DNA from 3 places in the Pedobacter sp. Bi27 genome. Region 3 is predicted to be linked to each of the others. Evidence: riboswitches for the same ligand, from Rfam matches in the RefSeq annotation. Region 3 holds a riboswitch; each other region holds the start of a gene.
The links. A riboswitch is a leader RNA that binds a small molecule or an ion and turns the genes downstream of it on or off. The one in region 3 is predicted to bind S-adenosylmethionine.

Region 1 (6,262 bases), 580 kb from region 3:
AATTCTTTGGAGCGGTTTGCCTGTGCTAATATTAAAGTTTGTTCCCTTGCTTTGCTGTATCCTTACGCTGCGCTTCGGGGATGCCGCTACGCCCGGGGCTAAGCACTTTTTTTCTGCAAGGAAGCTGATGCATACGTAATTACCTGAATTTATCTAAACACCCCGGCCCTGTGATGAATTAACTTTGGTAAGCTCGCTTTCGGCTTTGTTTACTACACAGCCCCCGGTAAAATAAACCTTATTGTAGCGGCTATTCTTTTTGTTGCAAGACTATATCGTTTATGCAATTAATTCACAAAAAGATAGAAGCGGAAAGAAGGACTGCCTAAACCGAAGCGCGCTGCACCTGCTTTCCAAAAAACAATACGTTATGCATAATTATTCTTTCTAGTAGGTGGTGTCTCACCGACCACTACTTTAGGATTACTGCCATACAAGACCCTGAAATGAATTACCTTCGGTGAGCTCGCTTAAGGCTTGGTTTACTTCGTAGCTTTCCACTTCGGTACAGATCAGGGTGACGATTTCGTTAAGAAGGATCGATAAGACAAATTATTTCTTCAGTAAGGTATCAATCTCTGTATTAAATTCTTTCACAAATTCATCATAAAATTTACCGGTTGCGGGGCCATTAAAACCCGTATGGATCTGCGCTACATTGCCCTGTTTATCGATGATTATTGTGGTTGGAAACGATAAAAAAGAATCGAGTGCAGGCAACGATTCTGATACGACCTGCTTATCGGCAGTACCTGCAATAACCTGGTCGTAATCTATTCCAAAACGTTCGCGGAAACGTGTCATCACCTTTTTTGCATATTCGGGTTCGGTTGAGCGTTCGTAATGCAAAGCAATAATTTCTACACCACGTTTCTTGTTTTCTTTATACCAGGGCGCAATAAAAGTAGCTTCGTCAACACAATTTGGACACCAGCTTCCGGTTATGGTTAAAATCACCACCTTGTTTTTATATTTTTCATCCTTTAACGAAATCTTTTTCCCGTTTACATCAGGAAAGCTAAAATCAAGCGTTTTGTATCCTTTTTTCAGGTAAGTAAGTTTGTAAGGATCGGGCAGGGCAGCATCTTTATTTTTAGTTCCGGTAAAAGGCTGACTTCCCCTTGCGCCTAAAATTTCGCCAGTTAGGGAGCCATCTGGCTGAAAAGTTCCTTTGTAATAGGAAGGAGAGGAACCAATAAAGCTGGAAAGTTGAAATTCATTTCCTTCTACTACACCTTCCAGATAACGTGAATCGCCTGTTACACGGAGAAAAGTGCCAGTAAGTTTGTTACCAGTTTGCTTAAATAAACCTACTGTTTTCTCTTCCTTACCATTTGGCGATTTAAAAACTACATCATAACTGCCAGAATAGTCTGCCTTTGCAGGTTTATCTGTTGTTTTAAAACGGTAATTTTTTCGTTCAGCAACAATGGTTAAAGGTTTGCCGGCTTTATCCTGTTTCCTTAATGTGCCTGTTAATTGATCACCATCTATTGCAAATGCGAGTTCGTTATCAAATTGATCCAGTTTTACGAAAAGCGAATCAGCTGTTTGTTTTACAAGGCCACCTTCGAAACTTTCTTCAGCATTGCGGAAGTATAATTTCTGCTGACCGCTTTTTTCGCTGATTTCGAAGTTAAAGGGGATTTCTAATCCTTCCTTAACCTTAGCTATTCCACGCCAGATGCCGAGGGCAACAAAAACATTTTGTTTTTTCTCTTTAAGCTTTGCTGCTTGATTATTTGCTAATGCAATATGGTCCTGAGCATAGGTGAAAGTTATTGATATAGCCAATACGGCTGTTAAAATGGATTTTAGTTTCATTGGGATGTGTATTTGTCGACTAAACTAGTAGACAAATATATGGATGTAATTGGCAAAGAAAAAATTTTTCAACAAAAATCTATAAAAACTATAGGATAAATGGAATTAATTATACCTTTGCCCCAGTTATTTTAAAATACTTATCAAGAAAGGCGGAGGGAATGGCCCTGTGAAGCCTTAGCAACCATCTAAATTTTTAGAAATGGTGCTAATTCCATCCCAGATGAATCTGGGGTAGTTAAGTCAGTTGTTTGCGTTATCCTTATAAGAACTATATGGAGCACTTCTGATTTAAGGGGTGCTTTTTTTTTGCCCTGAATGCGTTCTTGAAATTAAATTATGCATTAAATAAAATCATTCAAATGAAAAAGACAGACGAGCTGAAATCTATTAATGTAAACCTTAACGCATGCTTCCGAATGCGTGGAGTCTGTTAAAATTGCTCCATTTTAACAGGCTTTTTTAGGCTAACCATTCCTTTTTCTCTTTAAAAACAAATACACTTTTAGCCGTGGTAAAATTGTTTTGCCCAAAATTATTATCCCTTTTAATTGATTATTAACTACACACTTATGTTTAAAATTTTAAAGTCAATAGCGTTTATCTTTCTGCTCTTTATTGTGCAAAAGCTTTCCGCTCAAAATGCCGCGGTTACCGGAACGGTAAAGTCGGCAGATGGTGAAACACTCCCTGGTGTTTCCATTTTAATAAAAGAAACCAAACAAGCCACCATTTCTGATGCAAAAGGAGCTTTTTCTATTCATGCACCAGATAAGGGTACATTGGTATTTTCTTATATCGGTTTTAAGAGCCAGGAAATACAGATCAATAAAAACGCCGGCCCCATTTCGATCATTCTTCAGTCAAGCGATAATGCGCTTGATGAGGTAGTGGTTACTGCATTGGGTATTTCGAGGCAGAAGAAATCGCTTGGTTATGCTGTTCAGGAATTAAAAGGACAGGATTTGGCCGAAGCTAAAGAGTCGAACCTGGTAAATGCACTGGCCGGAAAAATAGCAGGTGTAAGGGTAACCAATAGTCAGGGGAGCATGGGTTCCTCGCGTGTGGTCATCAGGGGGGAAACATCTATTGCCGGAAATAACCAGCCATTATTTGTGGTTGATGGGATTCCGGTAGATAATTCTCAGTTAAATTCGGCTGGGGCCAGAGATTATGCCAATACCATTTCAGACATTAATCCAGAAGATATAGAATCGATGAGTGTATTAAAAGGACCAAATGCCGCTGCATTATACGGTTCGAGGGCTGCGGCAGGTGTCATCCTCATTAAAACCAAAACAGGTAAATCGAAAAAAGGATTAGGCATTGCCATCAATTCAAACGCGGTTTTAGAAACCTTGCTTACGCTACCCGTGTATCAAAATGCTTTCGGTCAGGGATCGGAGGGCAAATTTAGTTATGTAGATGGTGCAGGTAAAGGCATTAACGATGGAGTAGATGAAAGCTGGGGTCCTAAATTGGATGGTAGGCTAATCCCACAATTTTATTCGAAGGGAGTAGCCGTTCCATTTGTGGCGCATCCTGATAATGTACGTGATTTCTTCCAAACCGGATATTCATTAAACAATGGGGTATCTATTGCAGATGCAGGCGAAAAGTACGACTTCCGTTTATCGTACAATAACCTGAAACAGGTAGGTATAGTACCAAACTCCGGACAGGGCAAAAATTCATTTGTATTGAATACTACAATAAAAGTAACACCCAAATTAAGTTTAACCGCAAATGCAAACTACAGCAAACTTAATTCTGATAATTTACCGGGAACGGGTGGTTCGAGATCTACCAGTACCATGTTGCAGTTTACCTGGTTCGGCCGTCAGGTTGATATCAACCAATTGAAAGATTATTTGGATGAAAATGGAAAAACGTTTAACTGGAACAATAGCTATTACAGCAATCCTTATTGGGTAGCTTACGAAAATACCGTATCGCAAAACCGTAGCCGCATTATTGGAAGTTTAGCCCTGAATTATAAGATTATTGATGGACTTGATTTCAATTTCAGATCAGGGACCGATTATTACAACGATAGACGTAAAGTTAGGATTGCATATGGCACCAATGGAACGCCTTTCGGCTCTTATACTGAGAGTGCCTTTACAGTAAGTGAAAATAATACAGATGCGACATTAAACTTTAACAAACAGTTGAATGACGATTTTAGTCTCGAATTGTTAGGTGGTGGGAACATCCGCAGGCAATATATCGAGCAGAACGATCAAAGTGCGCCTAAATTGGCCATTGCCGGACTGTATACCCTTAAAAACTCCCGCGATCCTTTAATTTCATCAAATAATTTATCGCGGTTAAAATCTTACAGTGTTTATGCCTCTGGACAGATTGGTTTCAGGAATTACCTTTTTGCCAACATCACGGCCCGTAACGATTGGTCATCTACCTTACCAGCGCAAAACAGATCGTATTTTTATCCATCATTTAACGGAAGTTTTGTAGCAACAGAAGCATTCGACATTAAAAGTGAAGCCCTTAATTATTTGAAAATACGTGGAGGTTGGTCTAAAGTAGGTAAAGATGCAGATCCTTATCGCTTGATCAATACTTATGCATTTAGTGCACCGTTTAGCGCAAACCCTCAGCTTACCACAAGTAATATCGACCTTAATCCTAACCTTAAACCAGAAACTACCACTTCAACAGAACTGGGCGTTGAGGCTGTTTTCTTTAACAAAAGGTTACGTTTCGATTTAAGTGCATATAACACCAATAGTTACAATCAGATTTTAGCTGCCGATGTAAGTCAAAGTACCGGATTTAGTTCAAAACTGCTTAATGCCGGAAAAATAAACAACAAAGGTATTGAAGCACAGTTGGGCATTACACCAATTAAAAAAACTTTTACCTGGGATATTGATTTCAATTTTGCTGCTAATAGAAGTAGGGTAATTGAACTTGATGCGGAGAAATTATTAACGAATTATATTGTGGCTACCAATTCGGCGCAGGTTATTGCTACCGTTGGACAACCTTATGGATCATTGTTCGGAACCGCTTTTTTAAGAGATGGCAATGGAAATATCATTGTAAACGCTACAGGTGCACCAACTACAAATCCAACAAAACAGGTATTGGGAAAATATACACCAGATTGGATTGGCGGCGTTTACAATACTTTCAATTATAAAGGCATCAGTTTAGGCGTTTTGGTTGATGCCAGTATTGGTGGCTCTATTTATAACGGAACTTATGCTACAGGAACTTATACCGGGGTTTTAGCCTCTACGCTTCCGGGAAGAGCAGCAGAATACGGCGGAATCTCATATTATTATCCGGATAATAAGAAGGAAAATGGTACGGTAAGGATAAACGGAACAGCCCCGGCGGGAGTTACGGTTTATGATGATGGGATTGTTTTTGATGGCGTAACTGCCGATGGTAAACGCAATGAAAGAGTATTGCCTGCGCAACAATATTATAAATCATTCAGAAATATCGATGAAGCAAATATTTTCGATGCTTCATATGTAAAACTCCGCGAGGTTAAATTAAGTTATAACCTGCCGTCAAAATGGCTTCGCCCATTAAGTTTACAAGGCGTTTCAGTATCACTTGTTGGCCGTAACCTATGGATTATCCACCGCAACACAGTAGATATCGATCCAGAAGTAGCTTTTAATACGGGTAACGGTCAGGGTTTAGAAAGTCTTTCTAATCCAAGCACACGCAGTTACGGTATAAACCTGAATGTTAAATTTTAAATCTTACCATCATGAAAAATAAAAAACTATATATACTGGCTATTCTGGCAATTGCATTTTCATCTTGTAATAAAGAACTTGATGAGGTAAACATTAATCCGAATGCTCCGGAAATTCCGCAACCCGATTATTTACTTACTGGTACCACTAAAACTACAGCTGATACGTATTGGGGGGTAACCAATAACATGAACTCGAGTCTGCTTTTTGCACAACACTGGGCTAAAGTTCAATATACCGAAGAAGATCGTTATATCTTTTCGAACAGTAGTTTTACTTCTTTATGGTCTACTGGTTATGCGCAAAGTATTGCTGGCTTTAATAAAATTATCGAATTAGGCGATGCACAGGGCAATCCAAATTATAAAGGTGTAGCCCTGGTACTGAGATCGTGGGTTTTTTTGTTACTTACCGATGCTTATGGGGATATACCGTACGCACAGGCTGGAAAAATCAAACAGTTTGTTACACCAGTTTACGATAAACAAAAGGATGTTTACTACGGTATTCTTAACGATTTAAAGACTGCACAGGCAGCTTTAGATCCAGCTTCAGGAAAAGTTATAGGTGGAGATGTGATTTATAGCGGCAATATTGCTTTATGGAAAAAGTTTGCCAATTCTTTACGCCTCCGTATCGCATTACGCATTGCAGATAAAGAGCCAGCTAAAGCTAAACAGGTAATTGATGAAATACTT
Region 2 (6,262 bases), on a different contig from region 3:
GTTTCCTTCCAGGTTATCGGTCATATCCTGCGCATCGGTTGGCGGCAGGTAAACACTATGTGGATCGAGTTGGTGCAGAACGCTGTCTATGGGTAAGTTTTGAAGCGAATCGGTATTGATGTCATCAACATAATTACCGTTGATGATGTGTAAGATCTCATTTAATTTCTCATCGCTGTTGCTGGCAAGTTGAGGGCTCTTTTTAACGCCAAAGCCTTGATCTTTAATAAATTTTATGCCCAAAAACATACCCACTATTAAAATTACAGAATAGCTTGCAGCGATCAGTATGTTATTTCGGGTATTTTTTTTCATCAGCGTTACTGCAAATTTATGAAAATTAGCGAGTTGATATATTTTTTAACTGCATTTTCATGTCTTTTGTTTATAATATTTAACATTAATTAATGCAATGGAGCCATAGGTTGAAATTTAAGACAGATATTTTTGGGTTTTTAGGGTAGTTTTTAGAAAGAATTTACCGAATTTTATCAAAATTAAATTTATGAATAGAGTTACCGAGCAAGAATCTAACTATAACCACATCGATCAGATGTCGGTGTTAGAAGTTTTGCAGGGCATTAATAACGAAGATAAAACTGTAGCATTTGCAGTTGAAAAATCTTTGCCTCAGATCGAAAAATTAACATCGGCAGTGGCCGAGCGAATGAAAAAAGGTGGCCGTCTCTTTTATATAGGTGCGGGTACAAGTGGTCGTTTAGGTGTAGTAGACGCATCAGAATGCCCACCTACATATGGTGTTCCTTTTGATTGGGTTGTTGGAATTATTGCCGGTGGAGATACAGCCATTAGAAGAGCGGTAGAATTTGCTGAAGATGATGCCGAACAAGCCTGGAAAGATCTTCAGGAATTTGAAATTAACGAGAAAGATTGTTTGGTTGGCCTGGCAGCGTCAGGTACTACGCCTTATGTAATCGGCGGATTAAACACAGCACGTAAGCATGGTATTTTAACAGGTTGCATCGTTTGTAATACCGGCGGACCTATTGCTGCAGAATCGGATTTTCCGGTTGAAGTGGTGGTTGGCCCTGAGTTTGTAACCGGCTCTACCCGCATGAAATCTGGTACGGCGCAAAAAATGGTGTTAAATATGTTAAGCACCACCGTTATGGTTCAGTTGGGGCGTGTAGTTGGCAATAAAATGGTCGATATGCAGTTAACCAATCATAAACTCGTAGACCGCGGTACACAAATGGTGGCCGATGAGCTAAATATAGGTTACGATGAAGCAGCTGAGTTGTTAACCCGTTATGGAAGTGTACGTAAAGCAGTTGAAGCAGGACACTAAGAAATGAGAGAAGGATGAAGGATTGAAGGAAAGAATTAGTGAATGATAGCATGAAAGAATAGCATTATCATTCAATCATTCAAAACTCACTCATTCAATAATTAAAAAAGAGTATGCACGAAATTGAGCCTTATTACCAGTGGAGAGATGATTATATTTCGGCAGAAGATGAGCGTTCGCCGTTTTACAATACCGAATATTCAGAACTTTACTTCGATAAGCAGATTTACAATTTTTTACTTCACCCCCAATGGGACGAGTTTGGTTCGAATACCTTATACATGAAGGTGTTATACGCCGATTATGATCGCAGTTATGCGGTTATAGAATTTATAGGCGAGTGGAACGATGCCATTAACAACGACATTATGCTGCTGAAACGCGATATTTTAGAGATGATGATGGATGAAGGCATTAATAAATTTATCCTGATCGGTGAAAATATACTGAATTTTCATGCCTCTGATGACAGTTATTACGAAGAGTGGTTTCAGGAAGTAGAAGATGGCTGGATTGTTGGGGTGAATTTTCAGGAACACGTAATCACCGAGTTTCGCGATAATAACATCGATTATTACATTAACTTTGGTGGTGCATTTGATAATCTGCCATGGCGCACATTAAAACCGCTACAATTCTTTAAAAAAGTTGAAGAATTGCTGACAAAAAGATTAAACTAAATATTTATTTTTATATAGTTAAATACACAAAATTTAAAATGGAACAACAAAATTATCAATATCAAAAGGACAGTGTTTTTGTACAGGAAAGATCTGCATCTAAACGTTTCTTTGGGAATGTTTTCTTATGGATGTTTGTAGCATTAGCTGTTTCCACAGTTGCAGCTTATTTTATCGCAAGTACACCAGCGGTATTGGACTATCTTTTATCTTATAATCCTCAAACTGGTAAAGGTGGCTTTACTGTTTTAGGCTATATTGCAATATTTGCCCCACTCGGGCTGGTATTCTTAATGGGTGCTGGTATGCAACGAATGTCTTATCAGACGTTAATCGGCGTATTTTTGCTTTATTCTATATTAACCGGAGTAATGCTCAGCTTTATCTTGTTAACCTATTCTTTGCCATCAGTTGTAATTAGTTTTGCTGCGGCCGCCGCAATATTTGCAGTAATGGCGGTAATGGGATATACCACAGATACCGATTTAAGTAAATTTGGTCCTATATTATTTGCTGGTGTAATCGGTTTGGTGATCATTAGCGTAATCAATATGTTTTTGGGGAGCTCAACATTAGGTTACATCATGGGATTTATCGGAGTAGCAATTTTTACTGCATTGACTGCATATAAGGTTCAGGAGCTTAAAAGGATAGGCGAAGGATTAGATGAAAATGGCAACACTTTAGGCGTAAATGAAAGCAAAAAATTAGCAATCATGGGTGCACTGTCCCTCTACATTACTTTTATCAACTTGTTTTTGTCGCTATTGCGTATTTTCGGTAACAGAAGGTAAACCTCAAAAACAGAACAATATTCTTAAGGCCGTGCAGAATTGCATGGCCTTTGTAATTTTATTTGGTAGCAAAGCGATAAATTTTGGAATTGATGTTGCTTTGTTGCATTTTTGTATGCTTATTAAGAAAGACGGAGGGATTAGACCCAACGAAGTCTTAGCAACCTGTAACCATACAAGGTGCTAAATTCTATTCTGCAAATAGCGGAAACAGATAAGTTTAGGATTACGATTCACGTACCAACTTTTTAAATAAGCCATATAAGTATTGGGTATTAAGTATCAAGTATCAAGACAGATTTGTTTATACTTTGCTTTTATCTAAAGTTAGTTCGATCTATCATTAATATTGATACTTGATACTAACTGCTTGTTACTAATAACAACAGATGAGCATAAGAGAAGAATTAGAAAAACGTATTTTGGTGATTGATGGTGCAATGGGTACCATGATTCAGCGATATACCTTAACCGAAGAAGATTTTAGAGGGGAGCGATTTAAAAACCATCCCTGTGATGTAAAAGGCAATAATGATTTGCTCAACATCACACGTCCGGATATTATTAAAACCATACACCTGGAGTACCTGGCCGCTGGTGCCGATATTATCGAAACCAACACGTTCAGTACACAGCGCATTTCCATGGCCGATTACCAGATGGAAGACCTTTCTTACGAAATGAGTTTTGAAGGTGCGCGGGTGGCAAAGGAAGCCGTAAATGAGTTCATGGCTGCAAATCCAGACCGTAAATGTTTTGTGGCCGGTGCTATTGGCCCAACCAACCGTACCCTTTCCATGTCGCCGAATGTAAACGATCCTGGTTTTAGGGCAGTCTATTTTGATGAGCTTGAAGCAGCTTATTATGAGCAGGTGCGTGGTTTGGTAGATGGTGGTTCTGATGTATTATTAATCGAAACCATTTTCGATACTTTAAATGCTAAAGTGGCTATTGTAGCCATAAAAAAATATGAAGAGGTAATTGGCCGTAAACTGGAGATCATGATTTCTGGTACCATTACCGATGCCTCCGGAAGAACACTTTCAGGTCAAACTGCCGAAGCTTTTTTAAACTCTGTAATGCATGCAAAACCATTAAGTATCGGTTTTAACTGTGCTTTGGGTGCTAAAGAAATGCGTCCGCATATTGAGGAACTTGCAGCAAAAGCAGGCTGTTATGTTTCGGCCTATCCAAATGCAGGTTTACCAAACGAGTTTGGCGCTTATGATGAACAGCCACATGAAACGGCACATTTGGTTGATGACTTTATTGCATCTGGTTTTGTGAATATTGTGGGTGGCTGTTGTGGTACCACACCAGAGCATATTGGCTGTATTGCCAAAAATGCGCGAAAAGCTGAGCCGCGGAAAATACCGGTTCTTGAACCTTATATGCGTTTAAGCGGATTGGAACCCGTAACCATCACTCCAGAAAGCATTTTTGTAAATATTGGTGAAAGAACAAATATCACCGGATCTCCCAAATTCTCTAAACTGATTTTGGGTGGCGATTACGAAGCTGCACTGGCCGTTGCCCTGCAACAGGTTGAAGGCGGTGCGCAGATAATTGATGTGAACATGGATGAGGGAATGTTGGATTCGGAAGCAGCCATGACCAAATTCTTAAATCTCATTGCCTCTGAACCTGATATTGCCAAATTGCCAATCATGGTCGATTCATCCAAATGGTCGGTTATTGAAAATGGCTTAAAATGTTTGCAGGGAAAAGGAATTGTAAACTCTATTTCACTAAAAGAAGGGGAGGAGAAATTCCGCGAAAGTGCACGCAAAATTATGCAATACGGTGCTGCGGTAGTAGTAATGGCTTTTGATGAGCAGGGACAGGCCGATAATTACGAGCGCAGAAAAGAAATCTGTAAAAGAAGTTACGATATTCTGGTGCACGAAATTGGTTTCCCGCCAGAGGATATTATTTTCGATCCGAACATTTTAACCGTTGCAACCGGATTAGAAGAGCATAATAATTATGCTGTCGACTTTATAAATGCCACCCGCTGGATCAAAGAAAACCTACCTCATGCTAAAGTGAGCGGTGGGGTTTCCAATATTTCTTTCTCTTTCAGGGGGAATAACACCGTTCGCGAAGCCATGCACTCCGCATTCCTTTATCACGCCATTCAGGCTGGTTTAGACATGGGAATCGTAAATGCAGGGATGTTGGAGGTTTATCAGGAAATTCCACCCGAATTGTTAGAAAGGGTAGAAGATGTACTCTTAAACCGAAGAGACGATGCTACAGAGCGTTTGGTAGAATATGCCGATACCGTAAAATCGAAAGGTAAAGAGGTGGTTAAAGATGAAGAGTGGAGAAAAGGCGCTGTTGAAGAGCGGTTATCTCATTCTTTAGTAAAGGGAATTGTAGAATACCTGGATGATGATGTGGAAGAAGCCAGACAAAAATATGCCCGACCGATTCAGGTAATCGAAGGGCCATTGATGGACGGGATGAACATTGTTGGGGATCTATTCGGAGCCGGCAAAATGTTCCTGCCTCAGGTGGTAAAATCGGCAAGGGTAATGAAAAAAGCTGTAGCCTATTTATTGCCATTTATTGAACAGGAAAAGCTGGATAATCCCGATCAGGATCAAAATTCATCTGCAGGAAGAGTTTTAATGGCCACCGTAAAAGGTGATGTGCACGATATTGGAAAAAATATTGTAGGCGTAGTATTGGCTTGTAATAACTTCGAAATTGTTGATATGGGCGTGATGGTTCCTGCGCAGGAAATCATCAAAAAAGCCAAAGAAATAAAAGCGGATATTATTGGTTTAAGTGGATTGATTACACCATCATTGGATGAAATGGTTCATTTTGCCAAAGAAATGGAACGCGAAGGCTTTACCATTCCCTTAATTATCGGTGGGGCAACTACTTCAAGAATCCATGCTGCTGTAAAAGTAGCGCCAAATTATTCAGGTCCTGCTATCCACGTATTGGATGCTTCCAGAAGTGTTACCGTTTGCAGCACCCTGATGAACCCGGATACAAGAGATGAGTACATTGCAGGTATCAGGGCCGAATATGATAAAGCACGTGAAGCGCATTTAAATAAGCGATCGGATAAACGTTTTAAAACCTTAGAAGAAGCACGTGCAAATAAATTTAAAATCGATTTTCAACCAAACCTACCCGTTCCGGAATTTACAGGCACAAGGGTTTTTGATAATTACCCATTAGAAGAATTGGTTCCCTATATCGATTGGACGCCGTTTTTCCATACCTGGGAGCTCCGTGGCAGTTATCCGAAAATTTTCGACGATAAAAATGTAGGTGACGAAGCGAAGAAGCTTTTTGATGATGCACAGACTTTATTAAAACGCATCCTCGATGAAAAACTGTTAACAGCAAGAGCCGTAATCGGTTTCTGGCCAGCAAATGCGGTAGGAGACGACATCGAGTTGAGAGTTGAGAGTGATGAGTTGGGAGACTCTAAACTCCAAACTCCAAACTCCAAACTA
Region 3 (6,262 bases):
CCATTTATGAGAAACATTTTAATGCTATTGGCAGTATTTTCATTATTTTCTTGTGTTAACAAAGATGCAGGCAAAAAAGGTTCAGACCTTGATATTCAGGGTACCTGGCAATTATTATCGGCTACAACCATCGAAAATGGAACTAGCCAAACAACGGATTATTCCGGCAAGCTGAAAATGATCAAGATGTTTAACGATACACATTTTGCATTTTTAAAACATAGCCTTAATCCTAAAGATACCAGCAGTTTTGATGCTGGTGGAGGAAGTTATGTATTGGATAAAGATGATTATACCGAGCATTTAGAATACTATAAAAACAAAGACTGGGAAGGCAAAACTTTTAAGTTTAAACTCGCTATCCATAAAGATACTTTGATTCAGAAAGGCATTGAGAAGGTAGAAAAAGCAGGGGTAGACCGGGTGATTATCGAAAAATACATTAAGGTAAAGTAATTAACGCAAAAGGTCGGACTCGCTCCGACCTTTGTGCTTAACAACAAAACAAATAAAAAAATTAACCTTAAAAATAAATTATAGGCTTGCCAATTCCTGGGCAAATACATTTTCACTCAATTGCTCCTGTTTGTATATCTGTCTGCCTGTGTAAGCCACAAAAACAGATTCATCCAAAAGCAAGTCGCGGTTCTTAATTAAACTTTCTAGCTTAACTGTTCCAACCACATATTTATAGCTGTTTGCAGCATAACGTTCGCTGATGTTGTCAAATTCCAACAGTGTAATCAGATCTTCATCTGCATAACGCAGGTAAATCTCCAATAAAATTTCTTCCGTATGTTTTACACCATTTTCTGAGTGGTATTTTTTGTACTCGTAACGGTAATCGTAACGCAAGGCCGCAATATCAGAAAGTACAGCAGCACCCGTAGGGTGGCCTCCAGCACCTTTACCATAGAAAAACTGTTTATCAGCAAAAGCCGCCTGAACTGCAACTGCATTGTATTCATTTTCTACGTTGTAAAGGAAATCATCTTTAGCTACCAGTTTTGGCAGTACATAAGTTACAATATCTTTTGTATTCACTTTACGTGCCGTAGGAACCAATTTAATTTTAAAGTTTTTCTCACGCGCATATTTAATGTCGTGCTTAGAAAGGTTCTGTATGCCAATGTTTAAAATGGCATCTGGATTTACAAATAAACCATATGCGTGTGCTGTAGCAATAGCCAGTTTATATTTTGGATCGTAGCCTCCCACATCCAAAATCGGGTCGGTTTCTGCGAAACCTAAATCTTGTGCTTCTTTTAAAGCCGAGTCGTAACTTTGGTTCTCATTAAATATTTTCGACAAAATGTAATTAGATGAGCCATTAAAAATTCCACTCAAAGCATGGAATAATTCATTGTCGTAATACTCTTCCAGGTTACGGATAATTGGAATACTGCCGCAAACGGCTCCTTCGTACAATAAAGAAGTACCATGTTCTTGTTGTAAATCTACCAGCTCTTTTAAGTGCGTGGCGATCATTTTTTTATTGGCAGATACTACATTTTTACCGTTTTTTAATGCAGTGGTTACAATTTCGTAAGCAGCATCAGCATCATTAATTAATTCTACAATTGTATTGATCTCTGTATTGTTCAGTATTTCGTTGCGATCAGTGGTAAACAGATCTTTATTAAGGGTACGCTTCTTTCTTGGGTCTTTTATTGCAATTTTAATGATCTCCAGATTCAGGTTCTGGCTTTGGATAATATCCAATAAACCTTGTCCTACAACACCGAAACCAAATAAACCGATTTTTAAATTCTTACTCATTTTTTTTAAGTGATTACACAGATAAATGGATTACACCGATATAGCTGTTCTTATTTTGTGATTTATTTTAAATTTTATTATGGTATCCGGTTTTTCACCTTCAACCTTTACACCCTCTACCTTCTACCTTTCTAAGCGGTATGCTGTAGTTTGATTATTTTTTTATTCCGGCTTTCCTTGATGAAGTTTCCAATTACCTTAGTCAAGGCATCTGTTTCGATTAAAAATCCATCGTGACCATAATCTGAGTGTAAGGCACTAAATTCCGCGCCTAGGATATGATCGGCCAGGTATTTTTGCTCCGATAAAGGAAACAAAACGTCATTTTCTATCCCGATTACCAAAGTATTTGCCGTAATTAATTTTAGTGCATCAGAAATGCTTTTGCGGTTACGGCCAACATTGTGGCTGTCCATGGCTTTGGTTAAATAATAATAACTGTAAGCGTTAAAGCGATTAATCAGTTTTTCTCCCTGATAGTTCTGATAAGAAGAGGATCTGAAATTGTCGGTTTTATCGTTTACGCTTTCTACCTGTGTACTGCCGTAAGCACTATAGGTTCTATAACTTAAAAGTGCAATGCTACGGGCTGTTTTTAAACCTTTGCTGCCACCGTTGGGCTGGTTGGCATAAAAAGTTCTATCGGTAGTAATGGCCAAACGCTGACTTTCGTTAAATGCAATTCCCCATGGAGAATGTGTTGCATTAGTGGCAATCAGGATCAGGTTTTCGATTTTATTCGGCTCCGAAATGCTCCACTCAACAGCCTGTTGTCCGCCTAAAGAACCTCCAATTAATAATTTAATATAATCAATGCCTAAATGCGAAGCCAATAATTGGTGTGCTGATACTAAATCGCGGATGGTAAACTGTGGAAACGAAAGGTAATAAGGTAAGCCTGTTACGGGGTTAGTACTTAATGGGTTTGTGCTACCGTAATGCGAGCCTAAAACATTAGCGCAAACGATATAATGCTCTTCAGGATTGAACAAAGCATTTTCACCGAACAAACCTTCCCACCATTCAAAAACATCAGCATTGGCGGTAAGTGCATGACAAACCCAAATCACATTATCTTTATTCGCATTTAATTTGCCATAAGTTTGATAAGCAACTTGCAGGTTACGGATCTTTTTTCCGCTCTCTAATTTAAACTGTTTGTTATAACTATATGTTGATGCAAAATTCCCTGAAGTGGATTTTACATTATCGTTTTTACTGTTATGCATTTTGTAATGTTGTTGTTGTTAAAAAGCCCCTAAGGGGTTTAGGCTTGTAAATTCTCTGCCGGAACTGTAGCATTAATGGTTGCAAATGCCTGTTCGAAATCGGCTTTGATATCATCAATATGCTCAATGCCTACTGAAACCCTCAGCGCGTTCGGTTTAACACCGGCAGCTAATTGTTCTGTTTCGCTCAATTGCTGGTGTGTTGTGGCAGAAGGCTGAATGATCAGCGTTTTTGCATCACCCACATTGGCCAGGTGCGATACCAGTTTTAAGTTATCAATTACCTGTGTTGCGTTTTCTTTGCTTCCAGCCAATTCGAAAGATAAAACCGCACCAAAACCATTGCTTAAATATTTTTTAGCCAGGTTGTTATATTTACTGCTGGCTAAGCCAGGGTACTGAACTTCTTTAACTAATGGATGGTTTTCTAACCAGGTTGCTAATTCTAGAGCATTATCTACATGGCGTTGAACGCGGAGTGATAAAGTTTCCAATCCTTGTAATAATAGAAAAGAATTGAAAGGCGATAGGGCAGGTCCCAGATCTCTTAATCCTTCTACACGGGCACGGATAATAAACTGGATATTGCCAAATGGTCCGCCGATACCAAAAACATCGCTGAAAACCAAACCATGATAACCTTCTGAAGGCTCAGAGAATTGAGGGAATTTCCCATTGCCCCAGTTGTAATTTCCACCGTCAACGATAACGCCCCCAATACTTGTGCCATGGCCACCGATCCATTTCGTTGCAGATTCTACAACAATGTTAGCGCCATGCTCCAATGGTTTAAACAAATAACCCCCAGCGCCAAAAGTATTGTCGACCACTAAAGGTAGATCGTATTTTTTTGCAATTGCGGCAATTTTTTCGAAATCAGGCACACTAAATGCAGGATTACCGATGGTTTCCAAAAAGATTGCTTTGGTTTTATCGGTAATTTTGCTTTCAAATTCTTCAGGTATATCTGGATTGGCAAAATCGACATGAATACCCAAGCGCTTAAAAGCTACTTTGAATTGATTATAGGTTCCTCCGTAAATGTGAGATGAAGAAACGATGCTATCACCAGCCTCCAATATGTTATTTAACGCTATAAATTGAGCGGCTTGCCCCGATGCGACTGCCAAAGCAGCTACACCACCTTCTAAAGCGGCAATACGTTTTTCGAAAACATCGTTGGTAGGATTCATGATCCTGGTGTAGATATTGCCAAACTCTTTTAATGCAAATAAGTTAGCCCCATGTTCGGCATTTTTAAATCCATAAGAAGTGGTTTGGTAAATGGGAACAGCCCTTGAGCCTGTTGTTGGATCTATTTCCTGACCAGCGTGTAATTGTAAAGTTTCAAATTTATATGATGTTGACATAATTTCTATTTTTTAGTTGATGTGATTAGATAACAGAATTAGGATCATCCTAAAACCTAGCAGGGCGTATCCCGGTTTCCCGGGACCTTCCAATTTGAAAGAAACAAAAAAGGAAGATTTTTAAATTACTGTATGCAACAGCACATACAAGTAAACGCACGCATATCACAACTAATAAAAAAAATAGAAGTTTGTTCTACCTTTTTAAGGTTTGCACTGGGCTCGCTTAGCGATTGAAGATTTAATGTTTTCATCAGTTCTAATTTATATCTCCAAATAACACCATGTTATCCGGTCAGGAATTGGCACCTTCTCTTTCTGAGGGTTGCCAGTGGGTCATCGAGCCAGTCTCTCGCCACTTCTTTATAAATCAACCCGTGAAGATTGACTTTTATTTAGCTATCTGCCAAATAATATTCCAAATGTCTGAATTTAATTTTAATCCACAAAATAAAATTTTGAAATTACATTAACTCGCTGAAAATGAATTGCGTATTTTTATGATGCAATGACAATCTGAAACTTTAATACTGAATTAACGCTTAAAATTCTAAGTTTGTGGTACCTATCTAAATTAATTATGATGAAAAATACAAAATCCCTATGTTTAGGCCTGTTGTTTACTATCGCAGGTTTAAATAATGTAAACGCTCAATTTGGAGGCTTAAAAGATAAATTATTAAAAGTGGGCACTGCCCAGGGCGCGAAAGCTTTAGGCGTAGACAAATTTTTAAAACAACCTGCTGCTATTACCACTAATTTTGAAGACGTAAATAGAGAGGGCGAAAAGCTGCCTGATTTTATTAATTCATTAAATTTAAAAGCCCAGCCCTTGTATTTACTGCCTAAAAATCCAGATGGTGGTTTTGTGCTTTGCGAGGGGCTTTATGAAATGACCAATAAAAGTTATTGTCTAAAAGCCGGAACTTTCGCCCCATCAAAGGGTGATGGTTACATGTTTGCACCCGTTTTAGGCCCTAAAGAAGAAATTGTGGTTGCTATACTGAAAAGCGCTGAGAAACATCCTGATGTAGATCAACACGATATTCAGGCATTATTATGGACTATTATTGCAAGAACAAAATTTGCTGATTTTAATGGACAGGTTAAAGTAACTGCCATTAAATTGTTAACGCCAAAACAACTTACACAATTAGAAGGTGGTGCTTTAGGTGTTTTGCCTTTCGATGTAATGGAGAAGGCTAAAGACCAGCTGCCGTCAGGGGTGAGAGCTGTTTTTGAAGCAGAAAATAATATCCGTCAACTGGTGTCGTCTGGAAATTATACTTATGCCGATATGGAAAAATATGCAATTATAGCGGGTATGGCGCCACCAAGAAGCGATGTGCCAAGTGGTATCTGGACCAAACACCCTGATGGTTATTATGTGCGTTATTTTCCTTCTGGTTATTCGATTACAAAGGTACAGGTTTATGTACCTAAAGAATTATTAGCCGGTGGTACAAAATTAATATATGATGCTGCTGGTGACATTGCCTGCCCGGCTAATACAGGTTCGCAACGTCTGGCACAAACAAATGAGCCATTAGAAGCAAATTATTCACTTAAATTGACTACGATTTGTAATCCGAAATAGATTTCAAAACAAATATTCGTCATTGCGAGAAGGAACGACGAAGCAATCTTAAAGCGCACGATAGTAGCGATCGTTGTAAGATTGCTTCGTCGGCTGAAAAAGCCTTCTCGCAATGACGATTTTTTTAACCCAGTGCCTGCGCCAAATCGGCTATAATATCGTCTACATGCTCTAAGCCTACAGAAATACGGAGTAAATTTTTTGGTGTTTTACTATCGGGGCCTTCTACCGAATAACGATGTTCGATTAAACTCTCTACACCTCCTAAACTGGTCGCTTGTGCAAAT

Region 1: it holds a riboswitch for S-adenosylmethionine, as region 3 does, so the genes downstream of both, LQ227_RS16880 (SusC/RagA family TonB-linked outer membrane protein) here and LQ227_RS14600 (O-acetylhomoserine aminocarboxypropyltransferase/cysteine synthase family protein) in region 3, are expected to answer to the same signal.
Region 2: it holds a riboswitch for S-adenosylmethionine, as region 3 does, so the genes downstream of both, metH (methionine synthase) here and LQ227_RS14600 (O-acetylhomoserine aminocarboxypropyltransferase/cysteine synthase family protein) in region 3, are expected to answer to the same signal.

The regions. Positions count from the first base shown of each region.
Region 1 covers NZ_CAKKMW010000004.1:715,089-721,350, reverse strand. The annotation lists gene LQ227_RS16885 (peroxiredoxin) at 553-1,824, opposite strand; SAM riboswitch class I at 1,962-2,069, shown strand; gene LQ227_RS16880 (SusC/RagA family TonB-linked outer membrane protein) at 2,397-5,564, shown strand; gene LQ227_RS16875 (SusD/RagB family nutrient-binding outer membrane lipoprotein) at 5,576-6,262, shown strand, end outside.
Region 2 covers NZ_CAKKMW010000002.1:421,551-427,812, reverse strand. The annotation lists gene LQ227_RS07200 (S41 family peptidase) at 1-315, opposite strand, end outside; gene murQ (N-acetylmuramic acid 6-phosphate etherase) at 506-1,309, shown strand; gene LQ227_RS07190 (hypothetical protein) at 1,423-1,989, shown strand; gene LQ227_RS07185 (Bax inhibitor-1/YccA family protein) at 2,028-2,783, shown strand; SAM riboswitch class I at 2,900-3,004, shown strand; gene metH (methionine synthase) at 3,173-6,262, shown strand, end outside.
Region 3 covers NZ_CAKKMW010000004.1:138,071-144,332, forward strand. The annotation lists gene LQ227_RS14585 (hypothetical protein) at 7-456, shown strand; gene LQ227_RS14590 (homoserine dehydrogenase) at 535-1,779, opposite strand; gene metX (homoserine O-acetyltransferase) at 1,911-3,008, opposite strand; gene LQ227_RS14600 (O-acetylhomoserine aminocarboxypropyltransferase/cysteine synthase family protein) at 3,047-4,378, opposite strand; SAM riboswitch class I at 4,640-4,750, opposite strand; gene LQ227_RS14605 (hypothetical protein) at 4,962-5,975, shown strand; gene LQ227_RS14610 (PLP-dependent aspartate aminotransferase family protein) at 6,100-6,262, opposite strand, start outside.